Regions from separate parts of the Streptomyces sp. NPDC053513 genome, predicted to be linked through region 2. Evidence: predicted binding sites of a transcription regulator. Region 2 holds the regulator's gene; the other holds the start of a gene.
The links. Region 2 encodes HrcA, which represses chaperone genes, less so after heat shock. Its sites were predicted from a motif close to TTNGCACTCNGNNNNNCNGAGTGCNAA; they were not measured.
Positions count from the first base shown of each region.

Region 1: groES (co-chaperone GroES) is a predicted target of HrcA. The motif match lies at 2,463-2,489, and genes of this name have one in related genera.

Region 1 covers NZ_JBITXP010000005.1:308,328-314,348, reverse strand. Annotated here, with positions in the region: gene ACIGW4_RS11530 (SAM-dependent methyltransferase) at 1-1,083, opposite strand, end outside; gene ACIGW4_RS11525 (polysaccharide deacetylase family protein) at 1,184-2,131, shown strand; gene ACIGW4_RS11520 (hypothetical protein) at 2,128-2,442, shown strand; gene groES (co-chaperone GroES) at 2,589-2,897, shown strand; gene groL (chaperonin GroEL) at 3,016-4,644, shown strand; gene ACIGW4_RS11505 (ester cyclase) at 4,711-5,409, opposite strand; gene ACIGW4_RS11500 (hydroxyacid dehydrogenase) at 5,632-6,021, opposite strand, start outside.
Region 2 covers NZ_JBITXP010000004.1:119,409-125,429, reverse strand. Annotated here, with positions in the region: gene ACIGW4_RS08445 (DUF3097 domain-containing protein) at 1-764, opposite strand, end outside; gene ACIGW4_RS08440 (MBL fold metallo-hydrolase) at 887-1,615, opposite strand; gene hrcA (heat-inducible transcriptional repressor HrcA) at 1,763-2,782, shown strand; gene dnaJ (molecular chaperone DnaJ) at 2,783-3,922, shown strand; gene ACIGW4_RS08425 (nitronate monooxygenase) at 4,111-5,202, shown strand; gene ACIGW4_RS08420 (16S rRNA (uracil(1498)-N(3))-methyltransferase) at 5,199-5,942, shown strand; gene ACIGW4_RS08415 (hypothetical protein) at 5,939-6,021, opposite strand, start outside.

The DNA of each region.
Region 1 (6,021 bases), on a different contig from region 2:
GATCTCCTCCGGCTCGACCGCCGAGCCGCGCTTCTTCACGGTGAGGGTGCCGACCTCGCGCTCCCGCAGCAGGGACTTCAACTTCTTCAGGTTGAAGGGGAGTTCGTCGGTGATCTCGTAGGCGGCGGCGTACGGGGTCGGGCGCAGCTCGTCCGCCGTGACGTACGCGATCGTCTCGTCGATCAGGCCGCCGTCCAGCTCCTCCGCCACCTCGGCGACCAGGTGCGCCCGGATCACGGCGCCGTCCGGCTCGTACAGGTAGCGGCCGACCGGGCGGACCGCCGGATCGGGCAGCCCCCGGCCGGTGAGCCCGGCGCCGGAGGGCAGCAGCGTGGCCCGGCGGGCGCCCGGCTCCGTGCCGAACCAGAGCACGGCCTCCTTCACGTCCCCGCCGTCCGAGATCCACTCCGCCTCGGCCTCCTCGGGGACCGCCTCGTGCGGGATGCCCGGCGCCACCTTCAGCGCGGCGTGCGGCGCCCGGCGGGCCGCGTCGATCGCCCAGGAGAGCGGCGGGGAGTACGCCTCGGGGTCGAAGATCCTGCCCCGGCCGCCACGCCGCGCCGGGTCGACGAAGACCGCGTCGTACGGGCTGGTGTCGATCTCGGTGACGTCGGCGCAGCGGACCTCGATCAGGTCGGCGAGGCCGAGCGCCGCCGCGTTGGCGCGGACCGCCTCGGCGGTCAGCGGGTCCCGGTCGACGGCGAGGACGGAGATCCCGGCGCGGGCGAGGGCGATCGCGTCGCCGCCGATCCCGGAGCAGAGGTCCGCGACGCTCCGGACGCCGAGCGCCTTGAGCCGGGCCGCCCGGTACGTGCCGACCGAGGCGCGGGTCGACTGCTCGACGCCGTTGGGCGTGAAGTACATCCGGTACGCGTCCTCGGCGCCGAACTTCGCGACCGCCCGCTGCCGCAGCCGCGCCTGGCCGAGGGCCGCGGTGACGAGTTCGGCGGGGTGGTCGCGGCGCAGCCGGGAGGCGACCGCCAGCTCCTGGGCGGGGTCGTAGTCGCGCAGGGCGGCGAGGAGCGTCTGCCCCTCGGGGCTGAGCAGGGCGGCGAAGGAGGCGAGGTCGGTCACCCGTCCCATTCTGGCCCCTGGGGGGCTGTGGGCCGCCCGGGGGACGGCGGGTGCGGTACGGCGGTGTCGCGGCCCGGAAGGGGCTCCCGCGCTGACAGGATGCGGCGCCATGCAGCTCGTACGACAAAAGGACCAGATGATGGCAAAAGGTGTGCACCGCTCCCGCCGGACGCTGGGGGCGGCGCTCGCCGTGGCCGCCCTCGCCTCCGCCGCCACGGCCTGCTCCGGCAGCGCCGAACCCGAGCGCGGCGCACCCGCCCCTGCCGCCGCCGCCGAACAGCAGGCCCCGGCCGCCGGCGCCCTCAACGCGTACGTCGAGCGGGTCCGCGCGCAGCGCGCCGCCCGCGTGCTCGCCGCCAAGAAGTGGGGGCTCGCCAAACCCCCGCTCGAAGCCCCCGCCCCGCCTGCCGTCAAACCGAAGATCACCACCCGCAAGGGCTTCGAGACGGACGGAGAGGGCCTGCCGCCCGTCTTCACCACCGTCCCGACCAAGCAGAAGGTCGTCTTCCTGACGATCGACGACGGCGCGGAGAAGGACCCCCGGCTGCTCACGATGATGAAGGAGCTGCGGATCCCCTACAGCGCCTTCCTCAGCGACTACCTCGTCAAGGACGACTACGGCTACTTCGCGAAGATGCAGAAGTCGCAGGAGTCCGGCGTCTCCCTGCACAACCACACCCTCCACCATCCCTACCTGCCCGCCCTCTCGTACGGCGAGCAGAAGCACGAGATCTGCGGCATGCAGGACGTCATCGAGAAGCGGTTCGGCAAGCGGCCCCCGCTCTTCCGCCCGCCGTACGGCAACTACAACGAGGACACCCTGCGCGCGGCCAGGAGCTGCGGCGTCAAGGCCGTCCCGCTCTGGGCCGCCGAGGCCTTCCCCGACCACATGGAGTGGCGCGAGTGGGACCGGGACCTGCACCCCGGCGACATCGTGCTCACCCATTTCCGCGGCAAGGAGGACTGGAAGGGCACCATGCCGGACATGATCCGCCGTGTGATGAACGTGATCACGTCCAAGGGGTACGCGGTGGCGAGACTCGAGGACTACGTATGAGAGAACCGCGTACGAGGTGGGTCGCCGCCCTCGCCGTGACCGGCGCGCTCCTCGCCCTCCCGGCCTGCGCCTCCTCGGTCGACCCGATCGAGCGGCTCGGCCGGAAGGCGGCGGAGCGGGTGCACCCCCGTCCCTCGCCGGTCCAGCGCGTACGGGCGGCGGTGGACGCGAAGCGCTGCGAAGAGGCCCGGACGCCCCGTACGGACACGCCCGTCGCCGGGCCCGTCCTCATGCCCGTCGCCGGGCCCGCCGTCACGCCCGCTCTCACGCCACGGAGCGATGAATTGGCACTCCGCTTGACCGAGTGCTAATCGCGGTCATAGTCTCGGCTCTGGCACTCCCCACTGGAGAGTGCCAACACAGCGACGGGCAGGTCCGGCACCCGCGACGACGGATCCACCTGGTCGCCACCTCAGACAGTTAACCCCGTGAGATCTCCGAAGGGGGAGGTCGGATCGTGACGACCACCAGCTCCAAGGTTGCCATCAAGCCGCTCGAGGACCGCATCGTGGTCCAGCCGCTCGACGCCGAGCAGACCACCGCCTCTGGCCTGGTCATTCCGGACACCGCCAAGGAGAAGCCCCAGGAGGGCGTCGTCCTGGCCGTGGGCCCGGGCCGCTTCGAGAACGGCGAGCGCCTGCCGCTCGACGTCAAGACCGGCGACATCGTGCTGTACAGCAAGTACGGCGGCACCGAGGTGAAGTACAACGGCGAGGAGTACCTCGTCCTCTCGGCTCGCGACGTGCTCGCGATCGTCGAGAAGTAATTCACCAGGTAACCCAGGTATCTGAAGCAGATGCTTTGAGCTGCGCCCCTTGACCCCGCACAGGGCGTCCGGGGGCGCAGTTCGTTCCACCAGAATCCGAGAGGGCTGAACCGCTCCCATGGCGAAGATCCTGAAGTTCGACGAGGACGCCCGTCGCGCCCTTGAGCGCGGCGTCAACAAGCTTGCCGACACGGTGAAGGTGACGATCGGCCCCAAGGGCCGCAACGTCGTCATCGACAAGAAGTTCGGCGCCCCCACCATCACCAACGACGGTGTCACGATCGCCCGCGAGGTCGAGATCGAGGACCCGTACGAGAACCTCGGCGCCCAGCTCGTGAAGGAGGTGGCGACCAAGACCAACGACATCGCGGGTGACGGCACCACCACCGCCACCGTGCTCGCCCAGGCCCTGGTCCGCGAGGGTCTGCGCAACGTCGCCGCCGGCGCCTCCCCGGCCGCCCTGAAGAAGGGCATCGACGCCGCCGTCAAGGCCGTCTCCGAGGAGCTCCTCGCCACCGCGCGCCCGATCGACGACAAGTCCGACATCGCCGCCGTCGCCGCGCTCTCCGCGCAGGACCAGCAGGTCGGCGAGCTCATCGCCGAGGCGATGGACAAGGTCGGCAAGGACGGTGTCATCACCGTCGAGGAGTCCAACACCTTCGGCCTGGAGCTCGACTTCACCGAGGGCATGGCCTTCGACAAGGGCTACCTGTCCCCGTACATGGTGACCGACCAGGAGCGCATGGAGGCCGTCCTCGACGACCCGTACATCCTGATCCACCAGGGCAAGATCTCCTCGATCCAGGACCTGCTGCCCATCCTGGAGAAGGTCATCCAGGCCGGCGCCAGCAAGCCGCTCCTGATCATCGCCGAGGACGTCGAGGGTGAGGCCCTCTCCACCCTCGTCGTCAACAAGATCCGTGGCACCTTCAACGCCGTCGCCGTCAAGGCCCCCGGCTTCGGTGACCGCCGCAAGGCGATGCTCGGCGACATGGCCACCCTCACCGGTGCCACCGTCATCGCCGAGGAGGTCGGCCTCAAGCTCGACCAGGCCGGTCTCGACGTGCTGGGCACCGCCCGCCGCGTGACCGTCACCAAGGACGACACCACCATCGTCGACGGTGGCGGCAACTCCGAGGACGTCGCGGGCCGCGTCAACCAGATCAAGGCCGAGATCGAGTCCACGGACTCCGACTGGGACCGCGAGAAGCTCCAGGAGCGCCTCGCGAAGCTCGCCGGCGGCGTCTGCGTCATCAAGGTCGGCGCCGCCACCGAGGTGGAGCTGAAGGAGAAGAAGCACCGTCTGGAGGACGCCATCTCCGCGACCCGCGCCGCGGTCGAGGAGGGCATCGTCTCTGGTGGTGGCTCCGCGCTCGTCCACGCCGTCAAGGTCCTCGAAGGCAACCTCGACAAGACCGGCGACGAGGCCACCGGTGTCGCCGTCGTCCGCCGCGCCGCCGTCGAGCCGCTGCGCTGGATCGCCGAGAACGCCGGACTCGAGGGCTACGTCATCACCTCGAAGGTGGCGGAGCTGGAGAAGGGCAACGGCTTCAACGCCGCCACCGGCGAGTACGGCGACCTGGTCAAGGCCGGCGTCATCGACCCGGTGAAGGTGACGCGCTCCGCCCTGGAGAACGCCGCCTCCATCGCCTCCCTCCTCCTCACCACCGAGACCCTCGTGGTGGAGAAGAAGGAAGAGGAGCCGGCGGACCACGGCCACGGCCACGGTCACGGCCACTCCCACTGAGGCAGCTGACTGACAGCCGAGGCCCGGTGCTCCCGTCGCGGGAGCACCGGGCCTCACTGCTTTCTCCTACGGCTCCACGGCCCCGAGCTGCCCCATCAGCCCGAGCATGTCGTACTGCCACCACCCCTCCACGGCCTTCCCGTCCTCCCGGAAGCGGTGGACGACCATCCCGGTCATGCTCACCTCCATCCCGGTCGGCTGGAGCCCCATGAAGTCGCCGACGTGGGTGCCGTTCCAGGTCCAGCGCGTGCAGACCCGGCCCCCGTCCGCGATCTGGTCGTCGATCGTGAACGTGAAGTCGAAGGCCGCCCGCCACATCTCGGCCTCGCGCCGCAGCGCGTCCATCCCGACCGCGTCCGTCGGATTGCTCGGATCGTGGTCGTGGTACCCCTCGGCGAACACCTCGTCGAGCGGCGGCAGCTCCCCGGGCATCGACACCAGCTCGAAGAACCGCCGCGAGGCCGCCTTGTACATCTGCTCGTCCCGGACCACGTCCAGGTCGGTGAAGGTCGGCATCTCGTCACAGAGCGCGACCATCTCCCGGAAGATCCGGTCGGTCTCGGGAAGCTGCGAATTCCGCATGGCCACGTCGTACGAGGGGAACTCGACGATCTCCACCACGTGGGCCGCGTCGGAGCGGTCCTTGCCGACGATGCTGTGCGTCGCGGTCCGCTTGCCCTTGGTCTGCTCGACCCACCGGTCCATGAGCCGGTTCAGGTCGTCGATCCGGCTCGTCTTGCAGTCGATGATCTGCACGAATGTCATGACGCCTCCCGACCCAGGTAGGACCTTTCCAGTCTAGGTCGGTGGGGCTCGGATGCCCTGGCAGCACGGGGCGTGGAGCGGGGACCGGCGCGTCCCGGCTCCGCGCGTGCCCGGGAGCACGCCGCGCTCGCCCTGCGGCCCGGGCCCCGGCACGAGGCCCTGCCCGCCGTCCTCCACTGCGCCCCCGACGCCGTCCCCCTCGTCCTCGAAGAGGCCGAGCGGCTACGCCGAGCGCTGGAGGTCCGAGGCCCTCACCTCTTCCGCCAAGGGCTCGCCGCGGGTGTACCGCGCCACCTCTTCGAGGGCCTGGTCCGCCATGCGGTGGAGTTCGTTGCCGAGGGAGCCGGCGACGTGGGGGGTGAGGAGGACGTTCGGGAGCGTCCACAAGGGGGAGTCGGGCGGGGGGAGTTCCGGGTCCGTCACGTCGAGGACCGCGTGCAGGCGGCCCGTGACGAGGTGGGGGAGCAGGGCCTCCTCGTCGACGAGGGAGCCGCGGGCCGTGTTGATCAGGGTCGTGCCGGCCGGCATCGCGGCGAGCTGTGCCGCGCCGATCATGTGGTGCGTGGCGGGGAGTTGCGGCGCGTGGACCGAGACGACCGTGCTGCGGGCGCA
Region 2 (6,021 bases):
AGCAGCGCCGGCTCCAGGTCCTTGTAGGAGTGGACGCGTTCGAGGATCGCCCGCCAGACCGCGCCCGTGTTGTCCGAGGGCCAGCCCAGGGCGCGGCAGACGCCCGTCTTCCAGTCCTGGCCGCGGGGGACCGCCGGCCAGGCCGGGATGCCCAGGGAGGACGGCTTCACCGCCTCCCAGACGTCGATGTACGGGTGGCCGACGACCAGGACGTCCGGGGACGTCACCTGCGCGGCGATCCTCGACTCCTTCGAGCCCGGGACCAGGTGGTCCACCAGGACGCCGAGCCGGGCGTCCGGCCCCGGCGCGAACTCCGCGACGATCGCCGGCAGGTCGTCGACGCCCTCCAGGTACTCCACGACCACGCCCTCGATCCGCAGGTCGTCGCCCCAGACGCGCTCCACGAGCTCCGCGTCGTGGCGGCCCTCGACGTAGATCCGGCCCGCCCGTGCCACGCGCGCGCGTGCGCCCGGGACCGCGATCGAGCCGGAGGCCGTGCGGGTGGGGCGGACCGGGCCGCCGGACGCCGGGCGGACCAGGGTCACGACCTTGCCGTCCAGGAGGAAGCCGCGCGGCTCCAGCGGGAAGACCCGGTGCTTGCCGAAGCGGTCCTCCAGGGTCACCGTGCCCGCCTCGCAGCGGATCACCGCCCCGCAGAAGCCCGTGGCGACCTCCTCCACGACCAGGTCGTGCTCCGCCGGGACCTCCGGGACGGGCGCCGACTTCTTCCAGGGCGGGGTCAGGTCGGGGTTGTAGCTGCGCATGGGCTCCGTTCCGTCCGGGGTGCGGTGGATGGGGGTTCTGCCGGGGGGCCCGGGGTCGTCCCCCGGGCAGGCACGGTCAGGGCGGCGTCAGGTCCGGGACGCGGCCGCGCATTCGGGCGACGTTATGCCACGCCGAAGCGGCGTGCCAGTTCGCCGCGCTGTGCCCGGACGAACGCGGCGTCCACCACCGCCCCGTGCCCCGGCACGTACGCCGCCTCCTCGCCGCCCAGGGCGAGCAGCCGGTCCAGGGCGTCCGGCCAGCGGGACGGGATCGCGTCCGGGCCCGCCTGCGGCTCGCCCGACTCCTCCACCAGGTCCCCGCAGAAGACGACCTCGCGCGAGCCCGGCACGCAGAGCGCAAGGTCGTGGCCCGTGTGGCCGGGCCCCACGTTCGCCAGGAGGACCTGGCGGCCGCCCAGGTCGAGCGTCCACTCGCCCGTGACCAGGTGCCGGGGGGCCACCAGGAGGTCCGTCGCCTCCCTCGCCGCCCGGGGGTCGACCCCCTGCCGTACCGCGTCCCCGTACAGCTCCTCGCGGGCCCTGGCCCCGTTCATGAGGTCGTCCGAGCCCACCGCGCCGAAGACCTCCGCCCCGGCGAAGGCCGCCGTGCCGAGGACGTGGTCGAAGTGGGGGTGGCTGAGTGCGATGTGCGTCACCTTCCGGCCGCCCGTGAGCGCCGCCACCTGCTCCCGCAGCTCGGCGCCCTCCGCGAGCGTGGACCCCGTGTCGTACAGCAGAACCGCCCGTGTGCCCAGGACAAGCCCCACCGTGGCGTCCCAGCCGGGCAGCCGTCGCCGGCCCACCCCGTCCGCGAGCCGCTCCCACCCGTACGCTTCCCAATCCGTCTCCATGAGGCGACGCTAACCGGTGCGAGCGCCGCCTCCTTGCCAGGAGCGATGCCCGCCGCCGTACACTGGCCGGGGATCGCTGGCACTCGGACAGGGCGAGTGCCAAAAGCGGAGCAACCGGAACGACGACGCCAGCTGGAGGTGCGCACGATGCTCAGCGAACGCAGACTCGAGGTCCTGCGCGCCATCGTCCAGGACTACGTCGGGACGGAGGAGCCCGTCGGCTCCAAGGCGCTCACCGAACGCCACAAGCTCGGCGTGTCGCCCGCCACCGTCCGCAACGACATGGCCGTGCTGGAGGAGGAGGGGTACATCGCCCAGCCTCATACGAGTGCGGGGCGCATCCCCACCGACAAGGGCTACCGGCTCTTCGTCGACCGGCTCGCCGGCGTCAAGCCGCTGTCGACGCCCGAGCGGCGGGCCATCCACAACTTCCTCGACGGCGCGGTCGACCTCGACGACGTCGTGGGCCGCACGGTACGACTGCTCGCCCAGCTGACCCGCCAGGTCGCCGTCGTCCAGTACCCCTCGCTGACCCGCTCGACCGTCCGGCACGTGGAGCTGCTCTCGCTGGCCCCCGCCCGCCTGATGCTCGTCCTCATCACGGACACCGGCCGGGTCGAGCAGCGCGTCGTCGACTGCCCCGCGCCCTTCGGTGAGACCTCGCTCGCCGACCTGAGGGCCCGGCTCAACAGCCGGGTCGTCGGCCGTCGGTTCGCCGACGTGCCGCAGCTGGTGCAGGACCTCCCCGAGTCCTTCGAGGAGGCCGAGGACCGCGCCACGGTCTCGACCGTGCTCGCGACCCTCCTCGAAACGCTCGTCGAGGAGCACGAGGAGCGGCTGATGATCGGCGGCACCGCCAATCTCGCCCGCTTCGGACACGACTTCCCCCTGATGATCAGGCCCGTCCTGGAGGCTCTGGAGGAGCAGGTCGTGCTCCTCAAGCTGCTCGGCGAGGCCAAGGAATCGGGCATGACCGTACGCATCGGGCACGAGAACGCCCACGAGGGGCTGAGCTCCACGTCCGTCGTCTCGGTCGGCTACGGTTCGGGCGGCGAGGCAGTCGCCAAACTCGGCGTGGTCGGACCGACCCGCATGGACTACCCCGGAACGATGGGAGCGGTACGCGCAGTGGCACGTTACGTCGGACAGATCCTGGCGGAGTCGTAAGTGGCCACGGACTACTACGCCGTACTCGGCGTGCGCCGCGACGCGTCCCAGGACGAGATCAAGAAGGCCTTCCGGAGGCTCGCGCGCGAGCTGCACCCGGACGTCAATCCCGATCCGAAGACGCAGGAACGCTTCAAGGAGATCAACGCCGCCTACGAGGTCCTCTCGGACCCGCAGAAGAAGCAGGTCTACGACCTCGGCGGCGACCCGCTCTCGGCCTCCGGCGGCGGTGGCGCGGGCGGCGGCTTCGGAGCGGGCGGCTTCGGCAACTTCTCCGACATCATGGACGCCTTCTTCGGCACGGCCTCGCAGCGCGGCCCGCGCTCGCGCACCCGCCGCGGCCAGGACGCCATGATCCGCCTGGAGATCGACCTCAACGAGGCGGCCTTCGGCACCACCAAGGACATCCAGGTCGACACGGCCGTCGTCTGCACCACCTGTTCGGGTGAGGGCGCCGCGCCCGGCACCTCCGCGCAGACCTGTGACATGTGCCGCGGCCGCGGCGAGGTCTCCCAGGTCACCCGGTCCTTCCTCGGCCAGGTCATGACCTCCCGCCCCTGCCCGCAGTGCCAGGGCTTCGGCACGGTCGTCCCGACCCCGTGCCCCGAGTGCGCCGGCGACGGCCGCGTGCGGTCCCGTCGCACCCTCACGGTCAAGATCCCGGCCGGTGTCGACAACGGCACCCGCATCCAGCTCGCGGGCGAGGGCGAGGTCGGCCCCGGCGGCGGCCCCGCCGGCGACCTGTACGTCGAGATCCACGAGACCCCGCACGAGGTCTTCCAGCGGCGCGGCGACGACCTGCACTGCACGGTCACCATCCCGATGACGGCGGGCGCGCTCGGCACCAAGGTGCCGCTGCAGACCCTCGACGGCGTCGAGGAGATCGACATCCGTCCGGGCACGCAGTCCGGCCAGTCGATCCCGCTGCACGGGCGCGGCGTCACGCACCTGCGGGGCAACGGCAGGGGCGACCTGATCGTGCACGTCGAGGTGACGACCCCGAGCAAGCTCGACGCGGAGCAGGAGCGCCTCCTGCGCGAACTGGCCAAGCTCCGTGGCGAGGAACGGCCCACCGGGCAGTTCCAGCCGGGGCAGCAGGGGCTGTTCTCGCGCCTCAAGGACGCGTTCAACGGGCGCTAGGCGCTCGGCCGGGGGTCCGGGGGTCGTTCCCCCGGGTCAGCACAGTCAGCCGGGGCAGCAGGGGCTGTTCTCGCGCCTCAAGGACGCGTTCAACGGGCGCTAGGCCTGTGTAGGTGGAAAGGGGCGGTACCCATTCATGGGTACCGCCCCTTTCCGTACCCGCCCCGGTGGCATGACACGATGCCCATATGTCCACCACCGCACTGAACGATCTCTCTCGGTTTCCGATCGTGCAGGCCCCCATGGCGGGTGGCGCCTCCTGTCCCGAGCTCGTCGGAGCCGTCTGCGAGGCCGGGGCGCTCGGTTTCCTCGCCGCCGGGTACAAGACGGCCGGAGGCCTGTACCAGGAGGTCAAACGGGTGCGCGGGCTCACCGCGCGCCCCTTCGGGGTCAACCTCTTCATGCCGCAGGACGGGCGGCCCGCCGACCCCGCCGCCGTCGAGGTCTACCGGCACCAGCTCGCGGGCGAGGCCACCTGGTACGACACCCCGCTCGGTGAGACCGACGACTCCCGCGACGACGCCTACGACGCCAAGCTGGCCATCCTCCTGGAGGACCCGGTCCCCGTCGTCTCCTTCACCTTCGGCTGCCCCGCGCAGGAGACCTTCCACGCCTTCGACCGCGTCGGCACGTACACGATCGTCACCGTCACCTCCGCCGACGAGGCCCTCGCCGCGCAGCAGGCCGGCGCCGACGCCGTCTGCGTCCAGGGCGTCGAGGCCGGCGGTCACCAGGGCACGCACCGCGACGACCCGGCCGACGAGGACGCCCCCGGCACCGGGCTCCTCACCCTCGTCACCCAGGTCCGGGAGGCCGTCGCGCTGCCGATCGTCGCCACCGGCGGCATCATGCGCGGCGCGCAGATCGCCGCCGTCCTCGCCGCCGGGGCCGACGCGGCCCAGCTCGGCACCGCCTTCCTCCCCTGCCCCGAGTCGGGCGCCCACCCGCTGCACAAGCAGGCCCTGACGGACCCGCTGTTCACCCGGACCGCCCTCACCAGGGCCTTCTCCGGGCGCCCGGCGCGCGGCCTCGTCAACCGCTTCATGCGCGAGCACGGCCCGTACGCCCCCGCCGCCTACCCCGAGATCCACCACCTCACCGCCCCGCTCCGCAAGGCCGCGGCCGCCGCCGGCGACGCCCAGGGCATGGCCCTGTGGGCCGGTCAGGGCCACCGCCTCGCCCGGGAACTCCCCGCCGGGCAGCTGGTCGAGGTGCTGGCCGCCGAACTCGACACCGCCCTCTCCGACCTTTCCGGGCTCGTCCCCAGGAGCGCCTCATGACCGCACCCGTCTTCGTCGTCGACACCGTCCCCGGTGCCGGGAGTTTCCTCCTGGACGGACCCGAGGGGCGGCACGCCGTCTCCGTGAAGCGGCTGCGCGCCGGGGAGGAGCTGGTCCTCGCCGACGGGCGGGGCCGCTGGGCCGAGTGCGTGGTGGTCTCCGCCGAGGGCAAGGACGAGCTCACCGTGCGGGTCGACGAGGTCCACGAGGACCCCGAGGAGGAGCCGCGCGTCACGGTCGTCCAGGCCCTTCCCAAGGGCGACCGGGGCGAACTCGCCGTCGAGACCATGACGGAGACCGGCGTGGACGGGATCGTGCCGTGGGCCGCCTCCCGCTGCATCACCCAGTGGAAGGGCGACCGGGGCCTCAAGGCGCTCGCCAAGTGGCGGTCCACCGCGCGCGAGGCCGGCAAGCAGTCGCGTCGGACCCGTTTCCCCGAGGTCGCCGACCTCATGACGACCAAGCAGGTCGCCGCCCTCCTCGCGGAGGCCGACTTCGCGGCCGTCCTGCACGAGGACCGCGACCACCCCAGCGGGACACTCGCCACCGCCGAACTCCCTGCGAAGGGCTCGATCGTGCTCGTCGTCGGCCCCGAGGGCGGGGTCTCCCCGGACGAGCTCGCCGCCTTCGAGGCCGCCGGGGCGAAGCCGTACCGCCTCGGCCGCAGCGTCCTGCGCACCTCCACGGCCGGCACGGCGGCGACCGCCCTGGTCCTGGGGCGCACCGGCCGCTGGAGCTAGTCCGTCCCCGTCAAGGCGTCGAAGAGCGGCCAGGCGTCCACTTCTCGTACGCCGTTCTCGTACGGGAGGAGGCCTCGGG